DNA from 3 places in the Verrucosispora sp. ts21 genome. Region 3 is predicted to be linked to each of the others. Evidence: riboswitches for the same ligand, from Rfam matches in the RefSeq annotation. Region 3 holds a riboswitch; each other region holds the start of a gene.
What was found. Region 3 has a riboswitch for cyclic di-AMP ahead of C1A38_RS11870 (coiled-coil domain-containing protein). Riboswitches for the same ligand answer to the same signal wherever they lie in the genome.
Positions count from the first base shown of each region.

Region 1 (10,088 bases), on a different contig from region 3:
CATCCTGATCAGGGCCTTTCGCGTGGAGCGGGTGACGGGAATCGAACCCGCACTGTCAGCTTGGGAAGCTGATGTTCTGCCATTGAACTACACCCGCAAGCGGGACCACTGTACCTGAGTCACTGCCCCCGTGCACCCAGGCACCCCGCTCACCATCCGACCGGCGGGCCACCCCATGGGCCGGCAAGAAGTTTCACCCCAGCAACATATGCCCATTCTCAAATCTATCGATGGGTTGTAACGTCTGCCCCACGTTTTCCGCACGGCGCGACACAACCCCCCGGTCGCGTCGACAGAAAGAGGTGGGCTTATGGGACTCCGTCCCGTCCTGCTGAACCGGCGCCTCGCCGGCATCGCATCGACGTCACTGGTCATGGCGCTCGGCCTGGTAACGGTGGGCGCGCTGCCGGCCGCCACCATCTCCGCCAGCCCGGCGCTGGCCGCCGGGCACGGGCATGCGCACGCCGACGAGGAGTGCGCGGAACCCACCGGCAGCGCGGCCCGGGTCCGCGGTGGCGGCGTCCTCGTGCACGACCCGAACGAGCTGACCAAGAGCCAGGTCCTCCAGCGGGAGGCCGAGTTCGCCGACCTGCTCCAGGAGCGGGCCAAGCGGGTCGGTCAGCGTTCCCTCGGCACCCAGGCCGCCGCCGCGTCGGTCACCATCCCGGTCGTGGTGCACGTGATCCGGAAGGACACCACCCGCGCCGGCGGAAACATCCCCGACTCGATGATCCAATCGCAGATCAACGTGCTCAACCAGGCGTTCAGCGGCGCGACCGGTGGGGCGGCGACCGCCTTCGCCTTCCAGTTGCAGAGCATCAACCGGGTCACCAACACCTCCTGGTACCCGATCCGGCAGGGCACCACCGCCGAGCGGCAGATGAAGACCCAGCTGCGGGTCGGCGGCAAGAACACGCTGAACATCTACCTGGGGGCGCTGAGCAACAACCTGCTCGGCTGGGCGACCTTCCCGCAGCGCACGCTGAACAGCATGGACGGCGTCGTGGTGCTGAGCGAGTCGCTGCCCGGCGGCACCGCCACCAACTACAACCAGGGCGACACCGGCACCCACGAGGTCGGTCACTGGCTGAACCTGTACCACACCTTCCAGGGCGGCTGCTCCGGCTCGGGTGACCAGGTGTCGGACACCCCGGCTGAGGCTTCCCCGGCGAGCGGCTGCCCGACCGGTCGGGACACCTGCTCCGCCCCGGGCCTCGACCCGATCACCAACTTCATGGACTACTCGTACGACTCCTGCATGTACCAGTTCACTCCGGGCCAGGCCAGCCGCATGATCAGCGCCTGGAACACCTACCGGGCCGCCTGACGCGAGCCCTTCGGCGCGTACCGTCTCCGGTGCCGGTCCCGTTCGACGGGGCCGGCACCGGCTGGTGTCAGGCGGCGCAGCGGGCGCGGCGGGCGGAGTGGGCCGCCAACGACGCGGGCCGCTGCGCCTGCGGGGCGGTGGCTGTCGGATCGAGCCAGACCTGGACGGCCGGCGTCCCGCCGTGCTCGCCCGGCACGTCGGAGTTGGCGTGGCCGCGGCGGCTGAGCATCGCGACCTCGATCGTGAACTCGAACAGTCGCCAGTCGACCTGGGGCGCTGCTCGGGCGGCAAGCGCCAGGCGCGCCACGGTGGCGTCGTCGGTGACCGGCCAGGCCCGACCGGCGACGTAGGCCTCGTCGTCGCTCTCCTCCGGCGGGAAGGAGTGCAGAGCGTAGCGGCCGTCGCGTTCCAGGTCGCGCCGCTTCGGCGAGTCGACCACGAAGCAGTAGAGACCGTCGTCGGTGATCACCGGGGAGACCGGGTGCACCCGGGGCCCGCCGTCGGCGCGGACCGTGGCCAGGTAGCCGAAGCCCGGGCCGTACTGCTGCATGAGAAGGCGGATCTCGTCGGCGAGTCGAGGCTCGTCAGCGGCGAATTCGGACCAGGAAGCCATGTCGACATCTTATCGAACATACGTTCTAGACAGGTAGCGCGACACGCAGTTCAGCCATATCGGTATGGTGTGGCGATGCTGCTCTCCGACCGCGACCTGGTCTCCGAGATCAAGGCGGGCACGCTCGCGCTGGAGCCCTTCGAGCCCACGCTGGTGCAGCCGTCCAGCATCGACGTACGCCTGGACAAGCTGTTCCGGGTCTTCAACAACCACCTCTACACCCACATCGACCCGGCGACCCGGCAGGACGACCTGACCTCGCCGGTCGAGGTGCCCGACGGCGAGCCCTTCGTGCTGCACCCGGGCGAGTTCGTGCTCGCCTCCACCCTGGAGGTCATCTCCCTCGGCGACCAGTTGGCCGGCCGACTCGAAGGCAAGTCCAGCCTGGGGCGCCTCGGCCTGCTCACCCACTCCACCGCCGGCTTCATCGACCCCGGCTTCTCCGGGCACGTCACGCTGGAGTTGTCCAACGTGGCGAACCTGCCGATCACCCTCTGGCCCGGCATGAAGATCGGTCAGCTCTGCATCTTCCGGCTCTCCTCGCCCGCCGAGCACCCGTACGGCTCGGCTGTCTACGGCTCCCGCTACCAGGGTCAGCGCGGGCCGACGCCGAGCCGGGCCTGGCAGAACTGGCGCACCTGGCCAACCCGCTGACCACACCAACACCAGACCCACGCCTCCGGCAGGACCACGCCAACGCCGGGACCACCCCTCAGCCGGGTCGGCCGAAGCTGTGGATGGGGCTGGTGTCCATCCGTTTCATCTTCACCGGCTGACCGGCGCGGGAGGCGTGCACCACCCAGCCGTCGCCCACGTACATGCCGACGTGGTGCAGATCCCGGTAGTAGAAGACCAGGTCACCCGGGCGTAGCGCGCTGCGGCTGACCGACGCGGTGACCTGACGCTGCCGGGCCGCGTTGTGCGGTAGCGCCACCCCGGCCCGCGCCCAGGCGGCAAGCATCAGACCCGAGCAGTCGTACGCGTTCGGTCCCTCGGCCCCCCACACGTACGGCTTGCCGATCTGGGCGCAGGCGAACTTCACCGCCACCCCCGCCGGCCCGCCCGGATAGCCGGCCGGGCAGGGCGCCGGGCGCAGCGGGCCACCGCCTCCGTTGCCGTACGCCCGCAGCCGGAGCCGCTGCAACCGGTCGATCTCGGCGTCGATCTGGCGTCGCTTCTGCCCGAGCTCGGCCTCCGTACGGGTCAACTGGTCGATGGTGCGTTCCAGCCCGGCCTTGGCGGTGGTGAGTTCGTCGCGCAGTTCGCTGGCCTCGCGTACGTCCTGTTGCTGGAAGTGGGCGTAGCGGTCGAGCAGGCCGATCTGCTCCACGACCTCGCCCGGCGACCTGCTGCCCAGCAGGACGTTGACGGCACCGACCGTGCCGCCCTTGTACGCCCGCGCCGCCAGCGCGCCGACCCGGGTCATCGCCGCGTCGACCTGCTGCTCAAGCGGTGCGATCCGAGCGGCCAGGGCGTCGGCCTCCCGGCGTTTGCCGGCGAGATCCTGCCGGGTGGCGTTGTGGCGTTCGACGAGTGGTTCGAGCCGGTTCCAGTCCGCGTCGATCTGGCGCTCGATGGCGTCGACCGTCGGCTCGGCGTGGGCCGCCGTCGCGCCGCCGGTCAGCATGACGGCGGTCGCGGACAGAGCGGCGAGTGCGGTGGTGCAGCGGTACCAGCGGGATCGCGGCGCAGCCGTCGTCGGGCCGGACGGTGCCGGCCGTGCTGACAGTGGCCGCGGGGCATGGTGTGCCACCGGGCTCCGTACTCCTTCTTCCCGTACCGCCTACCGGGTTAGCTGACGGGTTCGGGCGGGAAGGGAGCGCCCTACCGCGATGATCGCGGATTCACCCCGGGAACCTGGGTCCCCGGCTCGCGCAAGCGACTCGGCGGTGTCGGACCGTCACCGCCCCTGGTGGACGGAACTGCCATCGGGCCGACGATTGCCCAGCGTAGGGACGATCCCCGTCGATACGCAACACATCCACGCCATCACTCACGGTGCACAAATCCGACAACGGACAGGGCCCTCGGTCGCTTGACCGAGGGCCCTGGTGATGTTCCTGTGTGCTCGCTCAGCCGGGTCGACGGAAGCCGGCGACCGGCATCGTGGTGATCGGTGAGACGTTCACCGGTTTACCTGCTCTGGGTGCGTGCACCATCAAATTGTTGCCCAGATAGAGGCCGACGTGACTCAGGTCACTGCGGAAGAAGACCAGATCGCCGGGGCGGGCCTCAGACCTGGAAATCGCCTTGCCCTCGTTCCACTGCGCGCCGGTGAAGTGCGTCAGGTAGATGCCGGCGGCCTTGTACGCGTACTGGGTCAGGCCGGAGCAGTCGAACGAGTTCGGGCCGGTGGCACCCCAGACGTACGGCTTGCCGACCTGGGCACACGCGACCTTGATGGCGGTCCGGGCCGCCGCGCTGACCACCCCGTTGATGGTCGGGCAGTTGGTGGTCTTCACCGTGGTCACCGGCAGCGACCGCTCAAGTTGCTTGATCTTGGCGTCGATCTGCTTCTTCTTCGCCGCCAGCTGCTTTTCCTTCGCCTCCTGGTCGGCGATCAGCGCGTCGAGCTTGGCCTTCTGGGTGTCGTACTTCTTGCGGACCTTCATCACGCTCTCGAGCTGCTGGCGCTCGTACGCCGCCAGCCGCTCCAGCATGGTCATCTGCTCGCCCAGCAGGTCCGGCTTCGCGTTCAGCAGCATCGCGCCGATTTCCTGGGACGGCCCGTTCACGTAGTACCGCGAGGCCAGGTCCGCCACCCGGTTCATGGCCAGCTCGGCCTCCAGGGCCAGCGGCTGGATCTTCTTCTGCAGGTCGGCCGACTTCTTCCGGTTGACCTTCAGCTGCGACCGCACCTTGTTGTACTGCTCGATGGTGGGCTCAAGCTGCTGCCACTGCTTGTCGATCTGGCGCTCGATCTCCTCCACCGAGGGCTCGGCGTGCGCGGGGGCGGAGAGCAGGCCAGCGCCGACTGCGGCGGCGGCCACCAGGACGAGCAGACGGTGAGCGGCTCTCCGCAGGCCACCTGGACGGCTCGACCGTCCGGGCACGTGACGATGGAGGGGCATGGTTGCCACCGGCAGCGACTCCTTTGCAACCGACCGCCGGGTGTCCCGCGGGCGGTAGAGGGGCGGAACAGACGACCTACAGCGGTCGGTGCCCAACATTAGGGAAGGCGACGGTCGGAATCAAGGCGACCAACGACCGATTCACGTTTGCGCAACCGGCTGCGCACAAAGGGTGTCGATCATTTCGTTATAGTCACACCAGTAAATGTGAATACGGGGTACGACGGACCACGCGAGCCCGCCGTACCCCGTAGGTGTTCAAGCCTTGCTCAGCTGCCGACCGGCTCGCCCTCCTCGGCGCCCCGGGCCTGCTCGGGCCGGACCGACCGCAGTAGGACGCTCGCCACATCGACGACCTCGACCTGCTCGCCGGCGCCCTTGCCGTTCACTCCGTCGGTGAGCATCGTCGAGCAGAACGGACAGCCGACGGCGATGGTCTTGGCCCCGGTGGACATGGCCTCCTCGACCCGGTCCACATTGATCCGCTTGCCGATCCGCTCCTCCATCCACATCCGCGCGCCACCGGCGCCGCAGCAGAAGGAGCGCTCGCTGTTGCGCGGCATCTCGGTGATCTCGCCGGCCCCCAACGCACTGCCCAGCACCTCACGCGGCGGCGTGAAGACCCGGTTGTGCCGCCCGAGGTAGCACGGGTCGTGGTACGTGACACCGCCGTCGACCGGCTGTACCGGGGTGAGCTTGCCGGTGGCGACCAGATGCGCCAGCAACTGGGTGTGGTGCACCACCTCGAACTCGCCGCCGAGCTGGCCGTACTCGTTGCCCAGGGTGTTGAAGCAGTGCGGGCAGGTGGCGACGATCTTCCGCTTGGCCTTCTCGCGGCCGGAGAACGCCTCGTTGAGGGTCTCCACGTTCTGCTGGGCGAGCATCTGGAAGACGAACTCGTTGCCGATGCGGCGGGCCGGGTCACCCGAGCAGGTCTCGCCCTCACCGAGGATGGCGAAGGAGACGCCCGCCTCGTTCAGCAGCGTGGCCACCGCGCGGGTGGTCTTCTTGGCCCGGTCCTCGAACGCACCGGCGCAGCCCACCCAGAACAGGTACTCGAAGTCGTCGACCTCGCCGACCCGCGGCACCTCGAAGTCGAGGCCCTTGGTCCAGTCCTCCCGGGTGTTCTGCGGCGCACCCCAGGGGTTGCCCTTGTTCTCCAGGTTGCGCAGCATCACGCCGGCCTCGGAGGGGAAGCTCGACTCGATGAGCACCTGGTAACGCCGCATGTCGACGATGTGGTCGACATGCTCGATGTCCACCGGGCACTGCTCGACACAGGCACCGCAGGTGGTGCACGACCAGAGCACGTCCGGGTCGATCACGCCGCCGGCCTCGGCGTCGCCGATCAGCGGCTTCTCCGCCTCGGCGAGCGCCAGCACGTCGACGTGGGCGAGCTGCGCGGCGGTGGCCTTCTCCTCGCCGGTGAGGTCCTTGCCGCCGCCGGCCAGCAGGTAGGGCGCCTTGGCGTACGCGTGATCCCGCAGGCTGAGCACGAGCAGCTTCGGCGACAGCGGCTTGCCGGTGTTCCAGGCCGGGCACTGTGACTGGCACCGACCGCACTCCGTGCAGGTGCTGAAGTCCAGCAGGCCCTTCCAGGTGAACTGCTCGACCTGAGCCACCCCGAACTGGTCCTTCTCGGGGTCGGCCTCCTCGAAGTCCAGCGGCTTGCCGTCGCTCATCATCGGCCGCAGCGGGCCGAGGCCGGAGCCGGCCGCCCCCGGCTTGCGCTTGAAGAAGATGTTGGGGAAGGCCAGGAAGCGGTGCCAGGCCACACCCATCGTCACGTTCAGCGAGATCACGATGAGCCAGGTCATCGAGATGGCGATCTTGATGAGGGCGGCGACGCTGACCCCGGACTCCCAGTCCGGCAGCGCCGACCCGACCGCGTGGCTGAGCGGGGTGGCCCAGGTCGGGTACTCGAAGTGGTCGGTGGCGACCTTGAAGCCCCGGATCAGGAAACCCATGATCAGTACGGCGAGGACGACCGCCTCGACGAAGTAGCCCTGCCACATCGTCGACCCGGTGAACCGCGAGCGGCGACCGGCCTTCGTGGGCCGGTTGGCGAGCCGGATCGCGATCAGCACCACGATGCCGACGATGCCCAGGATGCCGATCCACTCGGTGACGAGGCCGTAGAGCGCCCAGCCGCCGATCAGCGGCAGCCCGCCGGTCGGGGACACCACCTCGAAGTACGCTTCGAGCACCAGCAGCGACAGCACGATGAAGCCGACCATCACGAACCAGTGCGCCGCGCCGACCACGCTCCAGCGCAGCATCCGGGTGTGCCCGGCGGTCTCCGCGAGCATCGTTCTGGTGCGGCTGGCCTTGTCGTCGAACCGGGACGGGTCGGGCTGACCCAGCCGGATCACGGCCGTCATCTGCATGACCGCGCGCACCGCAAGCCACACCGCAACGGCGGTGATGGCGGCCGCGAGGATCGTGGTGACGATCTGGACGCTGCCCATCGAGTTGGCCTCCCGGTCTGCTGCCTGGCGAGCGGCTCGGCGACCGGGTCTGAGGTGCGTACGCGACCTCAGCCGCCGCGCACCTCGAACCGGACCGGTCGATGACCGTCCCGCTCGGTCATGCAGTGCAGCCTACGCGCAAGGTTACCCAGCAGTAACGTGAGTCTTCTCGCACCTGGGCCGCGCCGCCCTGCGCCCACCCTAGGAGGCAGCCACAGCATCCGCGCGACGGGGCCCTCGACGACTCACCCGGCGCTGCCGGATGAGCTGTGGATCAGCGCCAGCGCGACAGCAGGATCAGCGAGCCGACCATCGCGCCGAAACCCACCGCCAGGTTCCAGTACCCCAGCTCCATGACCGGGTACTCCTGCTCGGAGAGGTAGTAGACCACCAGCCAGCCGATGCCGAACACGATCAGCGACACCGCGGTGACCGGCAGCCACATCGGGCTGGGCTTGCGCGTCGCCGCTGTCGCCGCCGGGCGGACGTCCGTGGGCGGGGTGTACACCTTCTTCTTGCGGACCTGAGACTTGGGCACGACGCTCTCCAGAGGGGTTACGACCTCGTCCGGCCTGCAACCGGGCGCGAGGGCGACGGTCCATGGCCAATAATGTTCGAGAGCTAGCGTAGTCCGGAAGCCCCGCTCAATCCACGAATGGGGGCCAGCCCGTTGCCCGGCAACCTGGGAAACGGACCACGGACGAGGGCCACCGGACCGTACGGATGCGGTCGTCGGGGCCGCAGACAGGGGGAAAACGGGTCGTGGAGTACACGTCCGGCGCAGCCTCGTGGCAGAAGGTCCTGCGGCGACTCGTCGCCGGCCTGCTGCGGCGCGGGCGGCGGCGACGCCCTGGCTGGTCGATCGGCGTACCGCTGATCGCCGCCGCCGCTGGCCTGCTCTTCACGACCACGGCCACCACCGCCGGCGGCACCGCCCTGCGTGAAGACCGCCGCCCTCAGCTCACCGAACTGATCGAGGACCGCCGGGAGCGGGTGGCCGCGAACGAGGAGCGAGCGGCGACGCTGCGCCGGGAGGTCGAGAGCCGTACGACCGACCTCGCGGACTCGGACACGCCGATCAAGGAGCAGCAGGAGCGGGCCGCGGAGAACATCGCGGTCGCCGGCTTCACCGCCCTCACCGGTCCCGGGCTGACGGTCGAGCTCAACGACGCGCCGCAGCTCGGCAAGCTCCCCGAAGGGGCCAGCAACGACGATCTCGTCGTGCACCAGGGCGACGTGCAGGCCGTGGTGAACGCGCTCTGGGCCGGCGGTGCCGAGGCCATGTCAATCATGAATGTCCGCGTTCTGGCGACCAGCGCGGTACGCTGCGTGGGTAACACCCTGCTGCTGCACGGCCGGGTGTACTCCCCACCTTTCAAGATCGTGGCAATTGGCGATCCCGGCGCGCTTCGAGCGGCCCTCGCCGCTTCCGAGGGAGTCCGGTGGTTCAGGAACGCGGTGGAGAACTACCAACTCGGTTACTCCGAGCATGCTTCCACGGTCACCGTGCCCGCATTCGAGGATTCCACCACCTTGCGCTCGGCAACGGTGCCAGAGTGAGGCCGTCATGCGTCATCTAGTCATCAGCACGGTGCCGGGGTCGAAGCACTGTCATGAGTGAGCGTCCCGACGGTCGCCACCGCGACCAGGCCGACGAGGCGACCGCTTTCCTGCCTCGCGTCGACCGAGCCGAGCCGACCCCCACCCGTCCGGCCAACGCCTGGCCCGAGCCGGTGCCGCCGCGCCCGTCCGTCCCGGCGCGTAACGACGGCCCATTGCAGAACACCGGCGTACCGCTGCCGTCGGGTCAGCCGGACATTCCCGTCGGGCCGACACCCTGGCGAGGAGCGTTCGAGCCGAGTCGGCCGACCGACACCCCCCAGCCGCCCGCGAGCGCCGCGTTCACGCCGCAGCGACCCCAGAGCGGCCCGTCCCCTCAGGCCGCACCGCAGCCGCCGAGCGCGCAGCAGTGGCCCACCGCGCCGTACCGGCCCGACGGGCGACAAGCGCCCACCGCACCGCAGGGGCCCATCGGGTCGCAGGGGCCGACGGCACCGCAAGGGCCCACTGCACCGCAAGGGCCTGTGCCATCGCATGGGCCGGTGCGGTCGCACGGACTCACGGCGTCGCATGCTTCCGGTGCGCCCCCGGTGGGTGCCACCTCGGGGCAGGGGATGCCGAGCGGACAAGCTTCGAGTGGTTGGTCGGGCGATGGTCCGACCGCGCTGATGCCCAGGATCGGGGACGCCGCCGCGGCACCGCCCCCGGCTGCGGGCGGCGGCCGGCCGGTGGAGCCGAGCCGTCCTGGCCAGAACTCGACCGCCCCTGCGCCACAGGCCGGCCCGCCGGCTGGCTTCGCAGCGTCCGGCCCTCAGCCTGGTTTCGCAGCGTCCGGCCAACCGGCTGGTTTCGGAGCGTCCGGCCCTCAGCCGGCCCGCAGCGGGCCGCACCAGCAGACCGGACCGGGCGGCGACGGGCGGGCCGACGAGGCGGCCACCGCCCTGATTCCGGCGGTTGCCGGCGTCCGGCCGGGCACGCCGCCCGCGATGGATTCCACCGCCCTGATGGGTGCGGTACCCCGAGCGCCCAAGGTCGAGGAGCCCGCCGGC
Region 1 covers NZ_PNOZ01000019.1:30,715-40,802, reverse strand. Annotated here, with positions in the region: tRNA gene C1A38_RS10800 (tRNA-Gly) at 24-97, opposite strand; gene C1A38_RS10795 (zinc metalloprotease) at 311-1,327, shown strand; gene C1A38_RS10790 (pyridoxamine 5'-phosphate oxidase family protein) at 1,395-1,940, opposite strand; gene dcd (dCTP deaminase) at 2,016-2,594, shown strand; gene C1A38_RS10780 (C40 family peptidase) at 2,653-3,693, opposite strand; cyclic di-AMP (ydaO/yuaA leader) riboswitch at 3,706-3,839, opposite strand; gene C1A38_RS10775 (C40 family peptidase) at 4,013-5,026, opposite strand; gene C1A38_RS10770 ((Fe-S)-binding protein) at 5,281-7,479, opposite strand; gene C1A38_RS10760 (cell division protein CrgA) at 7,754-8,017, opposite strand; gene C1A38_RS10755 (DUF881 domain-containing protein) at 8,242-9,039, shown strand; gene C1A38_RS10750 (class E sortase) at 9,093-10,088, shown strand, end outside.
Region 1: it holds a riboswitch for cyclic di-AMP, as region 3 does, so the genes downstream of both, C1A38_RS10780 (C40 family peptidase) here and C1A38_RS11870 (coiled-coil domain-containing protein) in region 3, are expected to answer to the same signal.

Region 2 (10,088 bases), on a different contig from region 3:
GGAGTTCCTCAACGGTGCCGGGGTGTACGCCCGACCGACCGCCGCCATCCGGATGTACCGCAAACTCCTCGCCGACCTGACGGCCGGCGGCGCGGATCAGATCCGGATCATCGGCGAGGTGCCGCCGCCCTCTCTCGGGTCGACCTGGGACTGGTGGGCCCGGTACGAGGCGGCGATCAACCGCGCGTACGACGACTGGCCGCTGTGGAGCATGTGTGCGTACGACACCCGGATCACGCCCCCCGACGTGCTGGCCGATGTCGCCGCCACCCACCCGCACATCGCCACCGCCGGGCAGCGGCATCTGCCCAGCCCGGACTATCTCGCCCCGGAGTCCTTCCTGCGGCAGAACCGGCCTGCGCCACCCGACCCGATCCAGGCGTACCCACCGTTGCTCGACCTGACCGATCCGACCGCCGCGCAGGCCCGCTCGGCAGTGCACCAGGTCGGTCCGGGGCACCTGTCGACGGAGGACTTCGACGACTTCGTCATCGCGGTCAGCGAAACCGTGACCAACGGGCTGCGGCACGGCTCTCCGCCCGTGCGGCTGCGCCTGTGGACGGCACCGGACCGCATCGTGGCCACCGTCAGCGACACCGGCAAGGGGCCGGACGATCCGTACGCAGGTCTGCTGCCACCCGCCGACAGCACGCCCGGTGGGCTGGGCCTGTGGATCACGTACCAGTCGTGCAACCACGTCACCCAGCACCGTGACGCCAACGGCTTCACCCTCCGGCTCACCGCTGGTCAGCCACCTGGCCTGACCGCCGTTACGCTGAGCGAACCGCCGGGCGGCGAGCGCCGGCCCGGCGGTTCGGGGGATCCGCAGCTCAGCTCCGGAACGCGTCCTTGATCTTCTCGCCAGCCTGCTTGATGCTGGCGCGGCTCTGATCGGCGCGGCCCTCGGCCTCCAACTGCTCGTTGTCGGTGACCCGGCCGACACCCTCCTTGACCTTGCCGGTGGTGTTCTCGGCGCTGTTGTTGAACTTGTCCTCGACACCCATGTCAGCCTCCGTGGCTCGTTCGGTTGCTACGTCCATCAAGTACCCAGCCGAGCCCCGGCGAACCACCGAGTCAGGTAACGGGACGAAACCGTCGCAGCCGCAGGCTGTTGGCCACCACGAAAACCGACGAGAAGGCCATCGCCGCCCCGGCGATCATCGGGTTGAGCAGGCCGGCGGCGGCCAGCGGAAGCGCCGCCACGTTGTACGCGAAGGCCCAGAACAGGTTGCCCTTGATGGTGCCCAGCGTGCGACGGGCGAGCCGGATGGCGTCCACGGCGGCCAGCAGGTCGTCCCGGACCAGGGTCAGGTCGGACGCCTCGATCGCCGCGTCCGTGCCGGTGCCCATGGCCAGTCCGAGGTCGGCCTGGGCGAGCGCCGCCGCGTCGTTGACGCCGTCACCGACCATCGCCACCACCCGGCCCTCGGCCTGGAGCCGGGAGACCACGTCGACCTTCTCCGCCGGCAGCACCTCCGCGATCACCTCGTCGATGCCCACCTCGGCGGCCACCGCACTGGCGACTGTGGCGTTGTCGCCGGTGAGCAGCACCGGGGTCAGGCCGAGAGCCCGCAGTCGACGTACCGCCTCCCGGCTTGTCGGTTTGACCTGGTCGGCCACCGCGAGCACGGCACGGGCCCGGCCTTCCCAACCGACAAGCACCGCCGTACGCCCCGCCGCCTGCGCGTCGGTCGCCGACCGCGCCAGATCGTCCGGTACGACCAGACCGCGCTCGCGCAACAGCCGGGGCCGGCCGAGCAGCACCTCGCGGCCGTCCACGCTGCCGCTGACGCCCAACCCGGCGACGTTCGCGAAGCCGATGACGGGCGGCAACTCGCCGACCTCGGCGGCACCGGCCACCACCGCCCGAGCCACCGGGTGCTCCGAGCCGGCCTCCAGCGCGGCGGCCATCCGGAGGGTCTCGTCGCGCTGCTCACCCGTGCCCGGGATCACCTCCAGCAGGGTCATCCGGCCGGTGGTGACGGTGCCGGTCTTGTCCAGCACCACGGTGTCCACCCGCCTGGTGGACTCCAGCATCTCCGGTCCCTTGATCAGGACGCCGAGTTGCGCGCCGCGCCCCGTACCGACAAGCAGCGCGGTCGGGGTGGCCAGGCCGAGGGCGCACGGGCAGGCGATGATCAGCACCGCCACCGCGGCGGTGAACGCGGCGGTCGGTCCGGCGCCGGAGCCCAGCCACCAGCCCAGCGTGCCGGCCGCCAGCAGCAGCACGATCGGTACGAAGATCCCGGAGATGCGGTCGGCGAGCCGCTGGGCGGCGGCCTTACCGGACTGCGCCTGCTCGACCAACCGGGCCATCTGGGCCAGTTGGGTGTCGGCACCGACCCGGGTGGCGGTGATCACCAGTCGTCCGCCGGCGTTTACGCAACCGCCGACCACAGCGTCGCCCACCCCGACCTCGACCGGTACCGATTCGCCGGTGACCAGGCTGGCGTCGACCGCGGAGGAACCCTCGTCCACCGTCCCGTCGGTGGCGATCTTCTCGCCGGGCCGCACCACGAACCGGTCCCCCACCGCGAGTTGCTCGACCGGGATGCGGGTCTCCACCCCGTGGCGGAGCACGGAGACGTCCTTGGCACCGAGTTCGAGCAGGGCGCGCAGGGCCGCCCCGGCGGTGCGCTTGGAGCGTGCCTCGAAGTACCGGCCGGCGAGGATGAACGCGGTCACCCCGGCCGCCGCCTCCAGGTAGATGTTGCCGGCACCGTCGGTGCGGCCGATGTCGAAGCTGAACGGGTGCGTCATGCCCGGCGTGCCGGCGGTGCCGAGGAACAGCGCCCACACCGACCAGCCGAAGGCGGCAAGGGTGCCCACCGAGACCAGAGTGTCCATGGTCGCGGCACCGTGCCGCAGGTTCACCAGGGCGGCCCGGTGGAACGGCAGCCCGCCGTAGACCACGACCGGGGCGGCCAGCACCAGCGACAGCCACTGCCAGTAGGTGAACTGCCAGGCCGGCACCATGGCCAACGCGATCACCGGCACGGTCAGCGCCACGGAGACCCACAGTCGGGTACGCAGGCTGCGCAACTCGTCGACCGGCTCGTCGGTGCCTGCCGCCGGGGTGGCCGGCGCGGGCAGGCTGGCCCGGTAGCCGGTCTGCTCCACCGTGGCGATCAGGTCGTCCGGGGTGACCGGCGCGTCGTAGGAGATGGTCGCCTTCTCGGTGGCGTAGTTGACGCTGGCCTGCACGCCGTCCAGCCGGTTCAACTTCTTCTCGATGCGAGCGGCGCAGGAGGCGCAGGTCATCCCGCCGATCGACAGCTCGATCCGGCCGGTCGCGGTGCGCAGCGGTCTGTTGGTGGTCATCGCTGGTCCCGTCAGTTGTGCTCGTGTCCGGGGGTGCCGTGCTCGTCGGCGATGACGCCGTTCGGGCTGGGGATGGCGCCCGGGGCACCGACGTGCACGGTGAATTCGGCGGTGCGTACCACCCCGTCGTGGCGGAAGTCGAGATAGAGCCGGTACGCCCCGGCCGAGGGGAACTCGGCGCCGAAGCGCACCTGTGGCCCGGGTGCCGTCAGCCCGTCGCCCGGCCCGCCCTCGGGGTGCACGTGCAGGTAGGCCAGGTCCCCCTGGCGTAGTGCGACCAGGTGGCCGTACGCCCCCAGGTACGGTTCGAGATCGCGGACCGGCACCCCGTCGCGGCTGACGCTGAAGGTCAGGGTGGTGCTCTGGCCGGGCTGGGGTGTGCCGTGGAAGTCGACGGTGTAGCCGTGGACCGTGGTGCTGCTGGCCGGGGCGGGTAGGGCCTGCTCGGTCAACTCGCCGGGCACGGTCACGTCGACGCCGAGGGTCAGCGGCTCGCCGCCGGTCGGGGTGAAGTCGGCGAAGGCCCGCCACACACCGGGCGAGTTCAACGGTGAGGCGACCCGCCAGGTGCCGTCGGCGGCCAACTCCGGGTGCACGTGCTGGAAGCCGGAGAGGTCACGCCGGGCGACGATCAGGTGCATCGGCTTGTCGTGCGTCACCTCGTACCGGGTCACCGGCTTGCCCTCGGGGCCGGTGACCCGGAAGGCGAACTCACCCTCGGTGGCGGCGACCGGGACCAGGGTGTAGCCCCGGTCGGAGACGAGCAGCCCGCCGGGCAGGTGCCCGGCGGCTCCCGACGCGTCGTGCCCGCCCGTCTCCTGCCCGGGTGCGGCGGTTCCGTGCGGGCCTGTGTCATGGCCGTCGGCGACGACCGGGGCGGCGGGACCGGTCACCTGGCCGACGCCGTACGCGGCACCGAACACCGCCGCGAGGCCGAGCGCGAAGCCGGTGAGCTTCGTCGCTGTGTTCATCGTTGCACCTCGGTTTTCCGCCGCCGGTCGCCTCAGGCGCCGAGCAGTTCGTATCCGGCCTCGTCGACGGCCGCGCGTACCGCGTTCTCGTCGAGCGGCTGCTCGCTGGTGACGGTGACCCGGCCGGCGGGCAGGTCGACCGTCACGTCGGTGACGCCGGACAGCGCGCCGACCTGGCCGCTGACCGCGCTGACGCAGTGTCCGCAGGTCATGCCCTGCACCTGGTAGGTCGTGGTGACCATGGGGCTTCTCCTTTTCCGCCTGGCCCGGCCGAGGGGCGGCCGGTGCCACGAACATACCCGAGGGGGGTATCTCCAACGCGACCGTAGCATACCCCCAGGGGGTAGGTTATCCTCGTGCTCATGACCACACCGACGCCGATCCGCGGCTACACCGCCAGCAAGGACCAACTGCTCGCCCGGCTGCGCCGCGTCGAGGGCCAGGTGCGCGGCGTCGAGAAGATGGTCGACGAGGATCGCTACTGCATCGACGTGCTCACCCAGATCTCCGCCATCCAGGCCGCACTCGACAAGGTCGCCCTCGGCCTGCTCGACGGGCACGCCCGGCACTGCATGCACGAGGGAGCTGCCGAGGGCCGCGCCGACGAGATGGCCACCGAGATGATGGCCGCCGTCGGCCGCCTGATGAAGCGCGGCTGACCCGCTCTCCGGGCCACCCGTCGACCACCGCCCGCGCTCACGAACCGCCGACGGACCCCACGCACCCTGCGATCCGTTCCGGGGCTGGCTACCATTCGCACACGATGGCCTGCCGACATCCGCGCCTTCCGGCCCACCGCGCTGCCGGACGCGCACCCGCACCGCCGCCGCTGCCCGGCGACGACGACGGCCGCCCCGACACTCACCGTACGCAGCGATTCCGCCACGTTCCGGCCGCCTCGGCCGTCCACCGCGAGAGTCGTACGGCCGGACTGAACCGACTCGCCCGCCGACACGTACTCCGCTGAAGAAATCGTTGGGAGACTATCGAATGGGCGCCGATCACAGCCGTGCCGCTCCGCCCACCCCACCCGGGGTGCGGCGGATCCTCATCGTGACGGTGGTCCCCCTCTTCCTCGCCACGCTTGTCGCCGCGCTGGTGCTCTGGCCCCGCGACGCCCCCCGCCCGGAGGCCGGCGACGACCTGCCCCGGTACCACGGCACGGTCACCCGGGTGGTGACCGAACCCTGCCCGCCCAACCCCGCGGTGCCGGAGGGCACCCCGACGACGGCCGGTGGCCCGTGCGGCACAGTCACGGTACGGGTGCAGGACGGCCCGGACGCCGGCCAGCACGTCGACACCCCCATCCCGGCCGGGCCGGGCGCACCCTCGGTAAGCGTCGACGACGACGTCATCCTGGTCTCGTTGATCGACCCGGAGGACCCGGCGATCAGCACCTACAACATCGCCGAGCACCAGCGCGGTACGCCACTGATCTGGCTGGGAGTGCTCTTCGCCGCCGCCATCGTCGCCTTCGGACGACTGCGTGGGCTGGCCGCCCTGGCCGGCCTGGCGGCCAGCTTCGCCATCCTGCTCACCTTCGTGCTGCCCGGCATCAGCGCCGGCCAGCCGCCGCTGGTGGTCGCCATCGTCGGCGCCGCGTTGATCATGTTCGTGGTGCTGTACCTGACGCACGGGGTGTCGGCGCAGACCTCGGTGGCCGTACTCGGCACCCTCGGCGCGCTCGTGCTCACCGGGTTGCTCGGCCTGGCCGCCACCAACGCGACCCACCTGACCGGCTTCGGCAGCGAGGACGCCACCACCCTGTCGATGTTCCGGGGCGACGTCGACCTGCACGGCCTGTTGCTGGCCGGCATCATCATCGGGTCACTGGGCGTCCTGGACGACGTCACGGTCACCCAGGCCGCGGCGGTCACCGAGTTGGCCCACGCCAACCCGAACATGTCCCGCCGCGAGTTGTACCGCTCGGCGACCCGGGTGGGCCGGGCGCACATCGCCTCGGTGGTGAACACCATCGTGCTGGCGTACGCCGGCGCGTCGCTGCCGCTGCTGCTCCTGCTCACCGCCGACTCCCGCGCGCTGGGTCAGATCGTGACAAGCGAGTTCCTCGCTCAGGAGATCGTCCGCAGCGTGGTGGCCACGCTCGGGCTGATCGCCGCCGTACCGCTGACCACCGCCCTGGCCACGGTGGTGACCACCGCCGGACGACGCCGTGCCGGGGCGAACGCCGCGCCCGGAGCACCCGACGACGTGGCCGTCGCCCTGCCGCGACCGGCGACGGACCGGGCCGAGACACTCCAGGCCCTCAGCACACCGCGTACCCGTCACACGCCCCCCGCCACCCGTTCGGAGTGGCCCGAACCGGACAGGAGCACCGACACCCCATGGTGACACTCCTCAACGTGAGCACGCCGACCGAAAGGATCGACAAGCGTGTCACTCGTCACCCAGTGCGATTACGAAATGACACATCTTGCCGGGTTCGGCACGTAGAGGACCAGACCGACCGTCGGGTAACCTCACTGCCGGTCACCGCCGAAGGCGCGCACCGGCGCCTGCGGTGCCACCGCCCAATCGCCACCAGGCGAGCCGGGAACCCAGGTACGTGGGGTGAATCCGCACCAGCGGTAGGGGCCACTTCCGTCCCGAACCCGTCAGCTAACCCGGTCGGCGGTCGATGGAAGGGAAGACAGTGACGGCACCCCTACGCCGCTGGTTGACGCCCGTGGTGGCCGTGTTCGCCGCGTTCGCCGTCTTCGCCGGCCCGCTGCCGGCGACGGCTGCGCCGAAGCCCCCCAAACCAGCCGGTCATGACGACGACCCGCCGATGCTCAACGAGCTGATCGAGGCGACGAACCGGGACTACACCAAGGCCAAGTCGAAGCTGGAAAAGTCCAAGAAGAAGCAGCTCAAGCTCGCTGTCGAGGTCCGCCGCGCCGAGGCTGACCTGGACGCCCTCGCCCCACAGGTCGCCGAGATCGCCACCCAGTCGTACCGGACCGGTCGGGTGGGCGCGATCGCCATGCTGCTGCAGAGCAACGCCCCCGACTCGTTCATCCACCGCGCCGCCGCGCTCGACGAGTTGAACCTGGTCAACAGCAAGAAGCTGGGTGAGGTCAACGCGGTCAAGCGCCGCGCCGAGACGGCCAAGCTGGCGCTCGACGCCGAGGTACGCGAGCAGCAGAAGCTGACAAACGACATGGCCCGCAAGAAGAGCGACGCGGAGAAGTCACTCCGCCTGGTCGGTGGCGTCGGTCTCACCGGTGGCCTGGTGGCCGCCACCTCTCCGGTCGCCCGGCCCGGCCCGAACCGGTCAGCCGACGGCGGCTGGAAGGCCGAGTCTTGCAACCAGAACGACCCGACCACCTCCGGCTGCATCACGGCGCGCACCCTGCACATGTACAAGGAGGTCAAGCGCGCCGGCTTCAACAGGTTCGTCGGCTGCTACCGGCCGGGTGACAAGTGGGAGCACCCCAAGGGCCGAGCATGTGACTGGTCGTTGCAGAACAGCGGTTTCCGGCCCTGGTACAACGACGACACCCGGATCTACGGCAACAACCTGGCCGCGTTCCTGGTCCGTAACGCCGACCGGTTGGGTGTCTACTACGTGATCTGGAACCGGCAGATCTGGTTCCCGGCGACCGGCTGGAGTTCCTACAGCGGCCCGTCGAACCACACAGACCACGTGCACGTCTCGATGTACTAACGCACATCCGGCAGCACTTCGAGGGCCGTCCCGCCGTCCGGTGGGGCGGCCCTCGGTCCGTCGGCTGATGCCCTCGGCGGCCCGGCGGGTGCCGTCAGGTGCCTCTGTCGGGCCGGCACTCGCCGTCAGGCGGCGGACGCGAGCTCGGCGACCAGCTCCGCCGGTTCCGCAGCCACCGCACGGACCTCGCCGGCGGCCAGCCGGTAGGACATGCCGACCACCGCGCAACGCCCGGCGGAGACCTCGGCGGCAAGCATCGCGGACGAACCCAGCATCGCCGTCACGGTCTGCGCGATGTGAATGTCGACGATCGAGTTCAGGTCGTCCACCCCGGCGGCCTGGGCCTGGCGCAGGCTGGGCACCACGGCGTCCACCACCGCACCCAGGTGACCCGCGGGGGCAGCGCCGGTGGCCAGTGCCGCGCGGGCCGCCTGCACGGCACCGCAGGAGTCGTGCCCGAGCACCACCACCAGCGGCGTACGCAGCACCGACACCGCGTACTCAACGCTGCCCAGCACCTCCGGGCCGACGGTGTGCCCGGCGGTCCGGACCACGAAGAGGTCACCCAGCCCGCGATCAAAGATGATCTCGGCGGCCAGCCGGGAGTCGGAGCAGCCCACGATCACGGCAAACGGATGCTGCTCCCCGGCCACGGCAGCGCGACGTCCGGCGTTCTGATTGGGATGCCACGCCGTGTCGGTGACGAACCGCCGATTACCGGCCATCAGTTCGGCAAGCGCCAGTTGCGGCGCGCCCGGAATATCCGCGGTGAGCAGTTCCCGCTCCGGCCGCAGCTCTGTTCCGATCGGTCCGGGTCGACTCATCCGGCGCCCCCTCGCTACTCATGCGATGCCTGGTCATCCCGGGCCGACGCTGGTCACGGGCTGGTCCAACGGTCACACGCAGCGCAAGCCGCGTCAAGGAATGCGTGATATGGATTTCAGGTATCCCTGGACGCTTGCGCTCCGGGGCCGAGCGGGTGCAGGGCCCGACGGCATAGCCCGAAAAAGCTGAAAGGCCCATACGATGGGCGACATGGCAACGACAGGCGAGCGGGAGAACGCCCGTAACTGGACTTTTCTCACCAACCACGGGCATGTGCTGCTCGCCATCGCACGCAACCCCACCGCCCGGCTCCGCGACGTCGCCGACGAGGTGGGCGTGACCGAGCGGGCCGCCCAGGCCATCGTCGCCGACCTGGAGGCCGAGGGTTACCTCCAGCGCACCCGCGTCGGGCGACGCAACGAGTACACCCTCAACCCGGCCGGTCGCTTCCGGCACCCCGCCGAGGCCGATCGTCAGGTCGGCGACCTGCTGGCGCTGTTCGCCGAGGAGCCAGTGGCCGGCACCACGTCGTAGCCCGCACCCCGCCGCCCATCCGGCCGGAGCGTGGTGGCCTTCACCACCCCTGAACGAACGGGCCGCTGCGGTTGCTGCGCAAGGGCGATAGGTTTGACCGCGTGCCGAGTCTCGCGTTCTCCCGTCCACTGTGGTCGGTGACCCGCTGCCCGCTGGCGGATCTGACCCGCCTGGCGCTGACGGCACTCATCCTGGCCGTCGGCCTCGGCGGCGTCACGGCCGCCGGCCTGCCGGACGGCACAGCAGACCTCCCGGCCGCCCCACCCGCCGCCGCTGTGTCCAGCCGCTCGGGGGACATGACGGCCCCAGCCTTCCGGCCCGGCAACAACGAGTCAGCGCAACGTGTGGAGCCGGCGCGCACCCGGCCCGGGAACGACGAGTCGACGCTCAACTCGTCCCGAAACGAGTCAGCGCTGCCCTCCTCCTGGAACGAGTCGGCGCTCGTCTCGCCCGTGAGCGCTGTGCATGCCGCAGCCGCGGTGCCGCACTCCGAGCGCACCGACGCCGGGGCCGTCGCCCCCGTCAGCACCCGGCCTGCCGCCGTACGCCTCGCCGCCGGTCCCGGTGAACCGACCCGGCGCGGCCCTCCGACCGCCTGACCTGGGCAGGCTCACGACCACTGGCTGGCTTTGCGCCCTCTCCTGGCCGGGCCGGGCTCGCACCACCTGACGGAGTCGGCACCCACACGCCACCCGCCGGTGAGGCCCCCTCCCGACCACGACCAAGGTCACGGTCACGGGTTGCGGCCCTGTTCCTCCGTTTCCCAGCAC
Region 2 covers NZ_PNOZ01000009.1:750-10,837, reverse strand. Annotated here, with positions in the region: gene C1A38_RS05655 (anti-sigma factor RsbA family regulatory protein) at 1-853, shown strand, start outside; gene C1A38_RS05650 (CsbD family protein) at 831-1,004, opposite strand; gene C1A38_RS05645 (heavy metal translocating P-type ATPase) at 1,075-3,321, opposite strand; gene C1A38_RS05640 (DUF8832 domain-containing protein) at 3,333-4,292, opposite strand; gene C1A38_RS05635 (heavy-metal-associated domain-containing protein) at 4,325-4,534, opposite strand; gene C1A38_RS05630 (metal-sensitive transcriptional regulator) at 4,655-4,951, shown strand; gene C1A38_RS05625 (YibE/F family protein) at 5,283-6,644, shown strand; cyclic di-AMP (ydaO/yuaA leader) riboswitch at 6,811-6,941, shown strand; gene C1A38_RS05620 (coiled-coil domain-containing protein) at 6,946-7,959, shown strand; gene C1A38_RS05615 (carbonic anhydrase) at 8,085-8,783, opposite strand; gene C1A38_RS05610 (helix-turn-helix transcriptional regulator) at 8,986-9,318, shown strand; gene C1A38_RS05605 (hypothetical protein) at 9,420-9,917, shown strand.
Region 2: it holds a riboswitch for cyclic di-AMP, as region 3 does, so the genes downstream of both, C1A38_RS05620 (coiled-coil domain-containing protein) here and C1A38_RS11870 (coiled-coil domain-containing protein) in region 3, are expected to answer to the same signal.

Region 3 (10,088 bases):
AGCAGGTTGGTTCCGAACATGGTTCCCTCCTCGACAGGACCGAGGCCGGTGCCCGCATGAGACCTCCTCGGCGACTTGCCCGGCGTGCGGCGGGGGTACGCCATCGGAGGCTGTGCCCCGCCCGATGCCCTCGCAAACCGGATCAGCGGGACGACACCACCGCGACGGCGGCGCGGGCGAAGTCGTCGTCGTCATCGTCGTCGTCATCACCCGCGCCGCCGAAACCGCAGGCCAGGACGAGGGTGAGCAGGGCACTGACGCCGGCCAGGGTGGCGAGCCTGCGAAGCATGTCGTCGTCCTCTCATCGATTCGGTAAGTGGTGATGCTAGGCACATTCCGGCACTGACCGCAGCCCGGCTACCAGCGGAGCCGGCCTCGGGGCGGACGCCTCGCCGCGCTGGATATCGAAACCGCTGGCATCGGCCCGCTACCCTGGTTCGGCGGCGTGGGCTGGCTCGCGGTGTGGAATTGCGGCCAGCGCGTCGAGTGATAGGACATGAAAAGTCCGGACAAGGGCGACTTGGCACGCCCCTGTCCGCGAATTGCTCATCCCGAGGGGTGGCGACCGAGGCCGTTGGAGGAATACTCTCGGTCGCGGCCCGCGTACTGATGAGGCGCCCGTCGTACGGGCGAGTGGAGGTGCTCGCGTGAGCCTGTCGATCCTGCAGACGGTTCGGCCTGGTGGTGTCATCGAGATCGCCCCGCGAGGGGAGATCGACGTCGACACCGCGTACGAAGTGAAAGAGGCCATCGCCGAGGTGCTGGCCAAGGGCCGGCCGGCCCGGATCGAGCTCAACATGCGGCTGGTCACCTTCATCGACTCGGTAGGCATCAGCGCGATGGTCGCCGGATTCCAGACTGCCGAGGTCAGTGGCGTGAAACTGGTCGTGACCGAGCCGAGCCGGTTCGTGCACCGGCAACTCTGGGTGACCGGCCTGCTCGGCCTGTTCGGCGCCCCCGAGCCGTACTACGCGGGGGCTGCCACACCCGAGGTCCTTCCGGGGGCCTGACTCCTCATCCGGCGTCGAGGCCGGACAGATCAATATCGGTCGCCTCGGTGACGGCCCGAATCGCCGTCACCGAGGCGTAACCCTCGGCGAGCAGGGCCAGGTCGGTAGCGGGCTGCACCGCCTGACCGGGCTCCTCCAGCGACGTGCGGACGAAACCGTGACCGGATTCGGCGACCGTCATCTGCACCTGGCCGAAGGTGGCCAGCGCGCCTCGGCGTACCCCGCGAAGCCGCTCGTACGGCAGATCCGGCGCGTTGACGTTGAGCACGCTCGCCACCGGCCCGGTGGGTAGCCTGGGCAGCAGGTCCAGCGCGACCCGGGCAGCGGTCGACCAGTGCCGGTCGGCGTCGCGTACCCGGGCGGCGGCGGCCACCGCCGCACCGCCGCTGGCCGCGGTGGCCTCACCGGCCGACAGGACGTCCAGGGACACCGCCATCGCCGGACAGCCGTTCGCGGCGGCGGTGAACGCGGCACCCACGGTGCCGGAGTGCAGCACCGCGCGACCGGCGTTGGCGCCACGATTGATTCCGGACAGCAGCACCTGCGGCGGTGGCCCGAAAGCGCCGTGCACGGCGATGAGCGCGATGAAGCCGGGAGACCCGCCGACCGCGAAGGCGGGCGTACCGTCCAGGTCCGGCAGCGGGTGCTCGTGGACCACCACCCGGCCGTCCTGCTCGATCGCGCTCATCGCGGCGCTGGTGCCGCTGGCCTCCTCCAGCGGGGCGGCCACCACCACGTCCAGGCCCCGGTCGACGGCGGCCCGGGCCAGCGCGTGGATGCCGGGGGCGGCGATCCCGTCGTCGTTGGTGATCAGTACCCGCAGCGTCATCGCCCGCCCGCCCGGTGGGCCAACTCGTCGGGGGTCGTGCGGTGCTGCGGGCGGATGCTCGCCGGCTCCAGCTGCACCCGCTCCACCAGGCCGGTGATCGAGTCGACCCGGCCGGTGCCCAGCCCGTGGCGCGTGACGTTCAGCGCGCCGGCCGCCGCGCCGGTACGGATGGCGGTGCGGACGTCGCCGCCCTGGGCGACCACGGCGGCCACCCCGGCGGTCATCGAGTCGCCCGCGCCACGCGGGTCGGCCGCTTCCAACTGGGGCATCTGGACCTCGAACACCTCGCCGTCGACCAGGGCCAGCGCCGGCTTCTCGGCCCGACTGACCACCACGTTCTCCGCACCGGCGGTATGCAGGTCGTACATGGCGCGGGTGAGCTGTTCCTCGTCGTCGTCGGCGGCTCGGCCGTCCGCGATCAGCTCCTCGTGGCTGACCTTGAGGAAGAACACGCCGCTCTCCACGACCGCCGTCAGGTGCTCGCCACTGAGGTCCACCACCACCCGGCTGCCGTTGGCGCCGAGGTCGGCGGCGAAGCGCCGGTACAGGTCGGCGGGCACCAGTGACGGGTCGTTCGGGCCGCTGAGCACGCACACCTCCGCGCGCAGCCCTTCGCTGAGGGCGAGGTTGTACAACTCGTCCAGTTCGTGTCGGCTCAACGGCTGGCCGGGCACGTCGACGATCTCCCGCCGGGTGCCCCCGCGACGGTCGTGCACGTACCCGCCGCTGCCGCCGGAGTCGCGGTTCACCACCTTGAGGTCCACTCCCTCGCCGACCAGCAGCGGCGCCAGGACCTCCCCGATCTCGCCGCCGAGCGCCGTGCAGAGCACCACGTCGACACCGAGCGACAGCACCATCCGGGCCTGCCAGACGCCCTGTCCGCCGGGGTGCAGGTGCAGCTCCGGTACGTCACTGGGCTGGTCGACGGTGACGGTCAGCAGCGGTGTGGGCGCGAAGACCATGACGTGCCCGGTCACCGGTCCCACCCGCAGGCGCCGGACCGGGTGAACCGCGTGGTGGGTTGTCTCATGCGCGTTGCGCCCCCTCGTGGCGAAATGTCCACTTCCGTCTTAGACGGTAACCAAGGTGGCGGATCCGCGCGCGTCGACCGGCGGGCGAGGGTGGCCGTTTCGCGGGTGCGGGCACGATGCGACGACGCCGGGTGGAAGTCCCACCCGGCGTCGTCGTGTGAACGGGTCAGTACACCGACAGGTGCACGTGGTTGGTGTGGTCGCTGGACGGGTCGCCGCGACCGCCGCTGTACGCCTTCCAGCCGCTGCTGGGCAGCCAGATCTGCTTGTACCAGATCACGTAGAGCACGGCGAGCCGGTCGGCGTTGTTGACGAAGTACGCCGCCAGGTTGTTGCCGTACGTCCGGTCGCCGCCCGTGGCGACTCCGCCGAAGCCGTTCTTCTGCGCGGCGAAGTCACAGGCCCGGCCCTTGGGGTGCTCGCCCGAGCCGCCCGAGCGGTAGCAGGAGACGTACCTGGTGAAGCCGGCCGCCTTGGCCTGCTTGAGCGCGTGCAGCGTGCGCGGGGTGATGCAGCCGTTGGCCGGGGTCGGGTCGTTGACACTGCACGACTCCGAGGGCCACGAGCCGTCCGAGTTGCGGGGCGCGGGCTTGGCCGTCGGGCTGGAACCGCCACCACGGTTCGGGGTGCGGGCGGCGCGTTCGGCGGCCTGGGCGCGTTCGGCCGCCTCCGCCCGCTCGTTGGCCACGGTCAGCGCCCGCTCGGCCTGGTCCTTGCGCTTGGCCATCACCGCGACCTGCTTGCGCTGCTCCTGGACCTCCACGTCCAGCGCCTGCTTGGTCCTGCTGACCTCGTCACGGGTGGCCCGCAGCTCACCGAGGGCGCGTTCCTCGTTGGCGGCCACCGCGTCCAGCGCCGCCGCCCGGTCCATGAAGCCGGCCGGAGAGCCGCTGTTGAGCAGCGCCGACGCCGCGCCGAGCCGGCCGCTGCGGTACGCCTGTGCGGCGATCTCGGCGACCTTGGCACCGCGTTCGGTGAGCTGGCTCTCGGTGGCGGTGAGCTGTGCGGCCAGTTGCTTCTGTCGCTTGACCGAACGGTCCAGCGCGGCCTTGGCGTCGAGGTAGCCCTTGCTGGCCGCCTCCAGTTGGGCGCGCAGCGCCGGGGTGCCCCCCTCGTCGCCGACGTCGCCGGGAGCCGCCGCCCGTAACCCGTGCGCCGCGGCCGGGCCGGGAACGAGCGCGACGCCTACGGCGAGAGCGAGCGCCGCGCAGATCAGGGCCGCCGTTCGGGCGGCCGGTTTCACGGTTGCCACTGCTGGCATGCACATGTCCTTCCGTCAGCCGCCGACCGGGTTAGCTGACGGGTTCGGGACGGAAGATCCCTACCGCGCGTGCGCGGATGCACCCCAGGAACATGGTTCCCCGGCTCGCCCCTGCGGGCGATTAGGCGGCGACCACCGCCGGCACCGGTGGGTGCCGCCTGGCGGAGGCCGGGTCCGAGCCTACCGGTGCTGCTGTGACCCGTGCAGCCGGTGTGACCCGTGGTGTTCGTCCGGTCACCAGGAAATCGGACGAAAGTATCATCCGTGGCAGATATCGGTAGGCCCGGTCTCAGTCGGCTACATCGACAGTGGTCAACCGCTGGGTGGCTCGGGACAGCGCGACGTAGAGCGTCCGCACGCCGGAATCGGGCACCGCGCGGATCTCACTCGGCGCGACGAGCACCACCGCGTCATACTCCATGCCCTTGGCCTCCAGGCTCGTCACCACCTGCAGGCGGTCGCCGCCGAGGCCATCGAGCCATCCCGCCACCTCGTCGCGCCACGGCACCGGAGTGATCACCCCGACGGTGCCCTCGACCTCGCCGAGCAGGGTGCCCGCGGCCGACACCACGCTCGTCGTCAACTCGGCGGCCGGCACCACGAGTTGCACCGGGTCGACTCCGGTGGAGCGGACCGCCGTGGGCAGCGGAAGATCCGGGTACACCCGGCGGATCTCGTCGGCCGCCACCGCGAAGATCTCCGCCGAGTTGCGGTAGTTGGTGGTGAGGGTGAACCGGTGCCGCGGCCGCCGACCCAGGGCCTGCTCCCGAGCGCGATTCAGCTCCTGCGGATCTCCCGTCCAGGCGGTCTGCGCCGGGTCACCGACCACGGTCCACGAGGCCAACCGGCCCCGCCGGCCGATCATCCGCCACTGCATCGGCGAGACGTCCTGCGACTCGTCGACCACCACGTGGGCGTAGTCCCGGTAATCCTCCGGACGCTCGCGGGCGGCCTGTCGGGCAGCCCGCTGCCGGTCGGCGAAGGTGCTCAGCTCCCGTACGCCGCCGGCCAGCTGGAACGGATCCCGCTTGGCTCGGGCCGGGCGTACCGGCTTACCGAGCAACGTGTCCAGCTCGTCGAGCAGCGCGGCGTCGGCGACCGTCGGGCCGTCCGTGGCCAGCCCTCGGTAGGCCTCGCCCAGCAGCCGGATCTCGGCCCCGGACAGGATGCCGCCGGCGTAGCGGCGCAGTCGCTCGTGGTCGGCCAGCCAGCCGAGCACGTGCCGGGGATGCAGCCGGGGCCACCAGGCCTTGAGGAACTCTCGGAAGTCGCTACGGTCGATCAACTCGTCCTCGAAGGCGCGCTGCTCGGGCAGGCCGGCGATGCCCAACCGGCGGGCCTGGGCCCAGAGCGCGGCGAGGACGCCGTCGAAGCCGGCCCGGCGTACCTCGTTGCGGCGGGCGCCACGGGGCAGCGCACGGTTCCAGACCGTGTTCAGCTCGGCCCGCTCCAACCGCAGCAGCTGTCCCCGGTAGAGCAGCCGCAACTCGGTGGGGGAACCCGGCGCGGTGTCCCGCACGGCACGTTCCAGGACCCGCCGCATCCGCAACGATCCCTTGATCGCGGCCACCCGGGGCGGGTCGGTGCGGGTGGCGACCAGGCCGGGGAAGATGCTGCCCAGCGACTGCAGGGTGGCATTGTCCTCGCCCAACGACGGCAGCACCGAGGCGATGTAGGAGACGAAGACCGAGGAGGGGCCGACGACCAGGATGCCGCCTCCGGCGTACCGGCTCCGGTCGGCGTAGAGCAGATAGGCGGCACGGTGCAGGGCCACCGCCGTCTTGCCGGTGCCGGGGCCGCCGGAGACGAGCGTCACCCCGGAACTGGGGGAGCGGATCGCCTCGTCCTGCTCACGCTGGATGGTCGCGACGATGTCGCGCATGCCCCGGCCGGTGGTGCGGGACAGGGTCGCCAGCAGCGCGCCGTCGCCCACCACCGGCATGTCCGGCGGTGCGGCTTCCGGGTCGAGCAGGTCGTCCTCGATCCGGGTGACCCGTTCCCCGCTGGACTGGATCGTGCGTCGGCGTACCACGCCGAGCGGCTCGGCGGGAGTGGCCTGGTAGAACGCGGCGGCGGCGGGGGCCCGCCAGTCGACCACCAGGGTGCTGGCGTCCTCGTCGCGGATGCCGAGCCGCCCGACGTAGATCACCTGGCCGTCCCGCAGGTCGAGTCGGCCGAAGACCAGCCCTTCGTACTCGGCGTCGAACAGGTGACGTCGCTGCGCGGCGTGGAAGACCATCGCGTCGCGTTCGACGAGTGCCCCGAAGTTGCCGACCCGGGCCAGCCGGTAGCCGTCCCGTTCGGCGCGGACCGCCCCGCGCCGCAGCTCGGCCAGTCGCGCGTACACCCGGTCGAGATGCCGTTGCTCGACGGCGATCTCCTGATCCAGGGTGCTCTGATCCACCGCTCGTGCTCCTCGTCCCGCCGCCCGGCCAACCGCACGAGATTACGCCCCGCCGTCCACGTGCAAGGAAGGGCACCTTGTTAACGCGTCAGGTAGAGCAGGGGTCCCTTGTTAACAGTCGCGGACGGGGCTGGTGTCGAGGACCCGGCGCAGCACGCCGGAGAGTGCGCCGTTGACCTCCTCGGCGCGTTCCATCATCAGCATGTGGCCGGCGCCGGGGCACACCACCAGGTCGGTGGCCGGCAACGCCTCGGCGATCGACTCCGCGCACGGCGGTGGGGTGAGCCGGTCCCGGTCCCCGACCAGGGCGGCCGCCGGCAGATGGGCCAACGCGGCGAGCGTCTCCAACCGGTGCTGGGCGCCGATCGACGCCCGGAACCCGCCGATCGAGCGCAGCGAGGCGCGAGCCACCGCCGAGGTGACCAGGCGGATGTCCGCCGGATCGCAGCGCTCACCGAAGAGCATCCAGCGGATGCTGGGCTGCAGCGCCCGCAGCAGGGCCCGGGGCGGACGCCACGAGCCGCAGCGGGCCAACACCCCGGCCCCGGTGGTCTCGGCCAACCGGATGATCCGGGCGATCCGCGGCGAAAGGCCGTAGACGGTGTGCGTGTGTCCCTCGGCGGTGGTGGAGACGAAGAGCAGTCCGGCCGTACGGTGCGCGAAGTGCTCGGGGTGGCGGTGGGCGTATTCCATGATCGTCATGCCGCCCATCGAGTGGCCGACGAGCACCACCCGGCCACCGGAGGAGACGGTGTCCAGCACGGCGGCCAGATCATCGCCGAGTTGGGCGAGGGTGGCCGTGGGCAGCGACATGCAACTGGACCGGCCGTGCCCGCGCGCGTCGTAGGTGACCACCCGCACCGACGGATACGTCTCGTGCAGCGCCGCCACCTGCCGGTGCCAGCTGCGCCCGTCAAGCGTCCAGCCGTGCAACAGCACCACGGTGACCTCGGCGTCCGCCGGTCCGCTGGCTTCCACATGCAGGCGTACGTCGTCAGGAAGTCGTACCTCGACCTGCTCCGGCATCGCCACCTCCCCATGGCCGCGCGAATGCGTGACACCGGGGATACCCGGTGGTAACACCGGCTACCCGCCATGACACCACGAGAACCGCGATGTTGAGAAGATTCCGGTTTGGTCCTTCTGCTCGGCCGACCGGGCCGGAGACGACGAAACGCCCGCCGGGAAGACCCGACGGGCGTTTCGTGGTGGTACGTGAGGCTGGCTCAGCCCTCGAAGACGCCGGCCTCGACCAGGCGCTTCTCGGCGGCGTCCCAGCCGTCGCCCGGGTGGGCGGCGTTGAGGCTGCTGATCTCCGCTCGGATCTTGGCGGCGTGGCCGGCAGCGGCCAGCACCCGGATCTCCTCGACGAAGGCCTCGGAGTCGGTGCGCAGGTGCACGGTCTTGCCGTTGGTGAGGTTCCGCACGTAGGCGTGCTTGCCGCCGTTGAGCGGGATCAGGTACTTGAACTCACCCAGCACGCTGAGGGCGCCACCCTGGCCAGCCTGGCCGGCCCGGACTGACGCGCGCGCGGTCTTAGAGGTGTTGCTCGCCACGGAGGTACTCCTTGCAAGACGTACGGAGGACGGAACGTCCGGGGGCTGTTGCGGGGCGGCACCCGGTGGGAGGCCCCGCGAGAGGCTTACGCGGCACAGGCCGCCGATGGAACTGTACACGACCCACGATCCCGGCTGGTCATCGTGGTGTCACGAGGTGGAACGGCGGTCACCTGTCCGGGTATTCCGACCGGCGGATTTTCCGATTCCCTGGCGCACCATCCGTCCCACGAGTCATCATGTGTGACAACAACGCACCCGGAATCGGTCGAGGTCGTAGGGGAAGACGCACCTCGCTCTCCGGGAGGTCACCGTGCCAACGCGTGGCGTCGTATACGTCCATTCGACCCCGCTCGCCGTGTGCTCACACGTCGAGTGGGCGATCGCGCGCGTCCTTGCCGCGCCGGTCAACCTGCAATGGACCGCCCAACCCGTCGATCCCAGCGCCCGCCGGGCCGAATGCGGCTGGTCCGGTCGCGCCGGGACGGGCGCCGAACTGGCTGCTGCCCTCCGGCAGTGGCCCATGATCCGTTTCGAGGTCACCGAGGAGCCCAGTCCGGGCGCCGACGGTGAACGCTTCATGTATGTCCCCGGTCGCGGGCTGTTCCGGGCCACCGTGGGCGCGGCCGGGGACATCCAGCTCGGCGAGGACCGGCTGCGCAGCATCATGGCCGCCGCGCGGGCACCCGAGGCCCTCGCACACGCTCTGGACAAGGCGCTCGGCAGCGCCTGGGACGCCGAACTGGAGCCGTACCGCTACGCCGGGGACGGCGCGCCGGTGACGCTGCTCACCAGGGTCGGCTGAACGTCGCCGACCGCCCGGGATCTCCGTCCGGGCGGTCGGGGGCGTCGCCCGGTCGCCACCGGACCAAGTTGCTCGATACGCGGTGAGCTGGTGGGATGGGCCGCGTGTCGACTACCCCTCGGCGTGTCGCCGCCGTGCTCGTCGCCGTGACCATGCTGCTCGCCTCCGGTTGCTCCCAGCCAGGGCAGCGTCCCGGCTCGGACCCGGCGTCCGGCTCGACGTCACCGTCCGCGCCGGCGGGACCGCAGCCCTCGTCGAGCGCCACGACGGACGACCCGGCCACCCGGGCCGCCGCCCTGGTCGCCGAACTCGGCGACGAGGACCTGGTCGGCCAGGTGCTCATGCCCTACGCGTACGGCGACCGGGCGACCCAGGTGTCGGCCGGTTCGGCAGCCGGAAACCGGGCCCTCGCCGGAGTGGACACCCCGGCAGAAATGATCGAGAAGTACCGGCTCGGTGGACTGATCCTGGTCGGCTTCAGCGCCGACGACCCCACCCAGGGCAACCAGCCGACCACGAACGTCGACAACCCGAAGCAGGTCCGCGAGTTGACCACCGGGCTGCGCGAGGCCGCCGGGAAGCTGGCCGCAGGTTCGGCACCCCTGCTCATCGGCACCGACCAGGAGTACGGGGTGGTCACCCGGGTCACCGAGGGGGTGACCCTGCTGCCCAGCGCCCTGGCCGCCGGAGCCGCCGGTGATCCCGCGCTGACCGAGGCGGCCTGGCGGGCCGCCGGCACCGAACTGGCCGCCATGGGCATCAACGTCGACTTCGCGCCGGTCGCCGACGTGCTGGTCACCCGCAGCGCGGTCATCGGGTCCCGGTCCTTCGGCGCGGACTCGCAGCGCGCCGGGCAGCAGGTCGGCGGGGCGGTACGCGGACTGCAGGCCGCCGGGGTGGCGGCCACCGTCAAGCACTTCCCCGGACACGGGCACAGCGCCGACGACTCCCACCAGGACCTGCCCGTGCTCAGCCAGTCCCGCAAGAAACTGGCGGCGCAGGCCTGGCCGCCGTTCACCGCCGGCATCGAGGCCGGTGCGCTGGCCGTGATGTCCGCCCACCTCGACGTGCGGGCGGTCGACCCCGGCGTGCCGGCGACCTTCTCGTACAAGCTGCTCACCGAGGTGCTGCGCGGCGAACTCGGCTTCCAGGGCGTGGTGGTCACCGACGGCATGAACATGCCACCGGCGCG
Region 3 covers NZ_PNOZ01000021.1:74,766-84,853, reverse strand. Annotated here, with positions in the region: gene C1A38_RS11890 (hypothetical protein) at 1-20, opposite strand, end outside; gene C1A38_RS31150 (hypothetical protein) at 143-289, opposite strand; gene C1A38_RS11885 (STAS domain-containing protein) at 648-1,010, shown strand; gene surE (5'/3'-nucleotidase SurE) at 1,015-1,839, opposite strand; gene C1A38_RS11875 (1-phosphofructokinase family hexose kinase) at 1,836-2,816, opposite strand; gene C1A38_RS11870 (coiled-coil domain-containing protein) at 3,037-4,131, opposite strand; cyclic di-AMP (ydaO/yuaA leader) riboswitch at 4,136-4,269, opposite strand; gene C1A38_RS11865 (HelD family protein) at 4,421-6,535, opposite strand; gene C1A38_RS11860 (alpha/beta fold hydrolase) at 6,647-7,561, opposite strand; gene C1A38_RS11855 (hypothetical protein) at 7,762-8,091, opposite strand; gene C1A38_RS11850 (DUF3145 domain-containing protein) at 8,405-8,896, shown strand; gene C1A38_RS11845 (glycoside hydrolase family 3 protein) at 8,992-10,088, shown strand, end outside.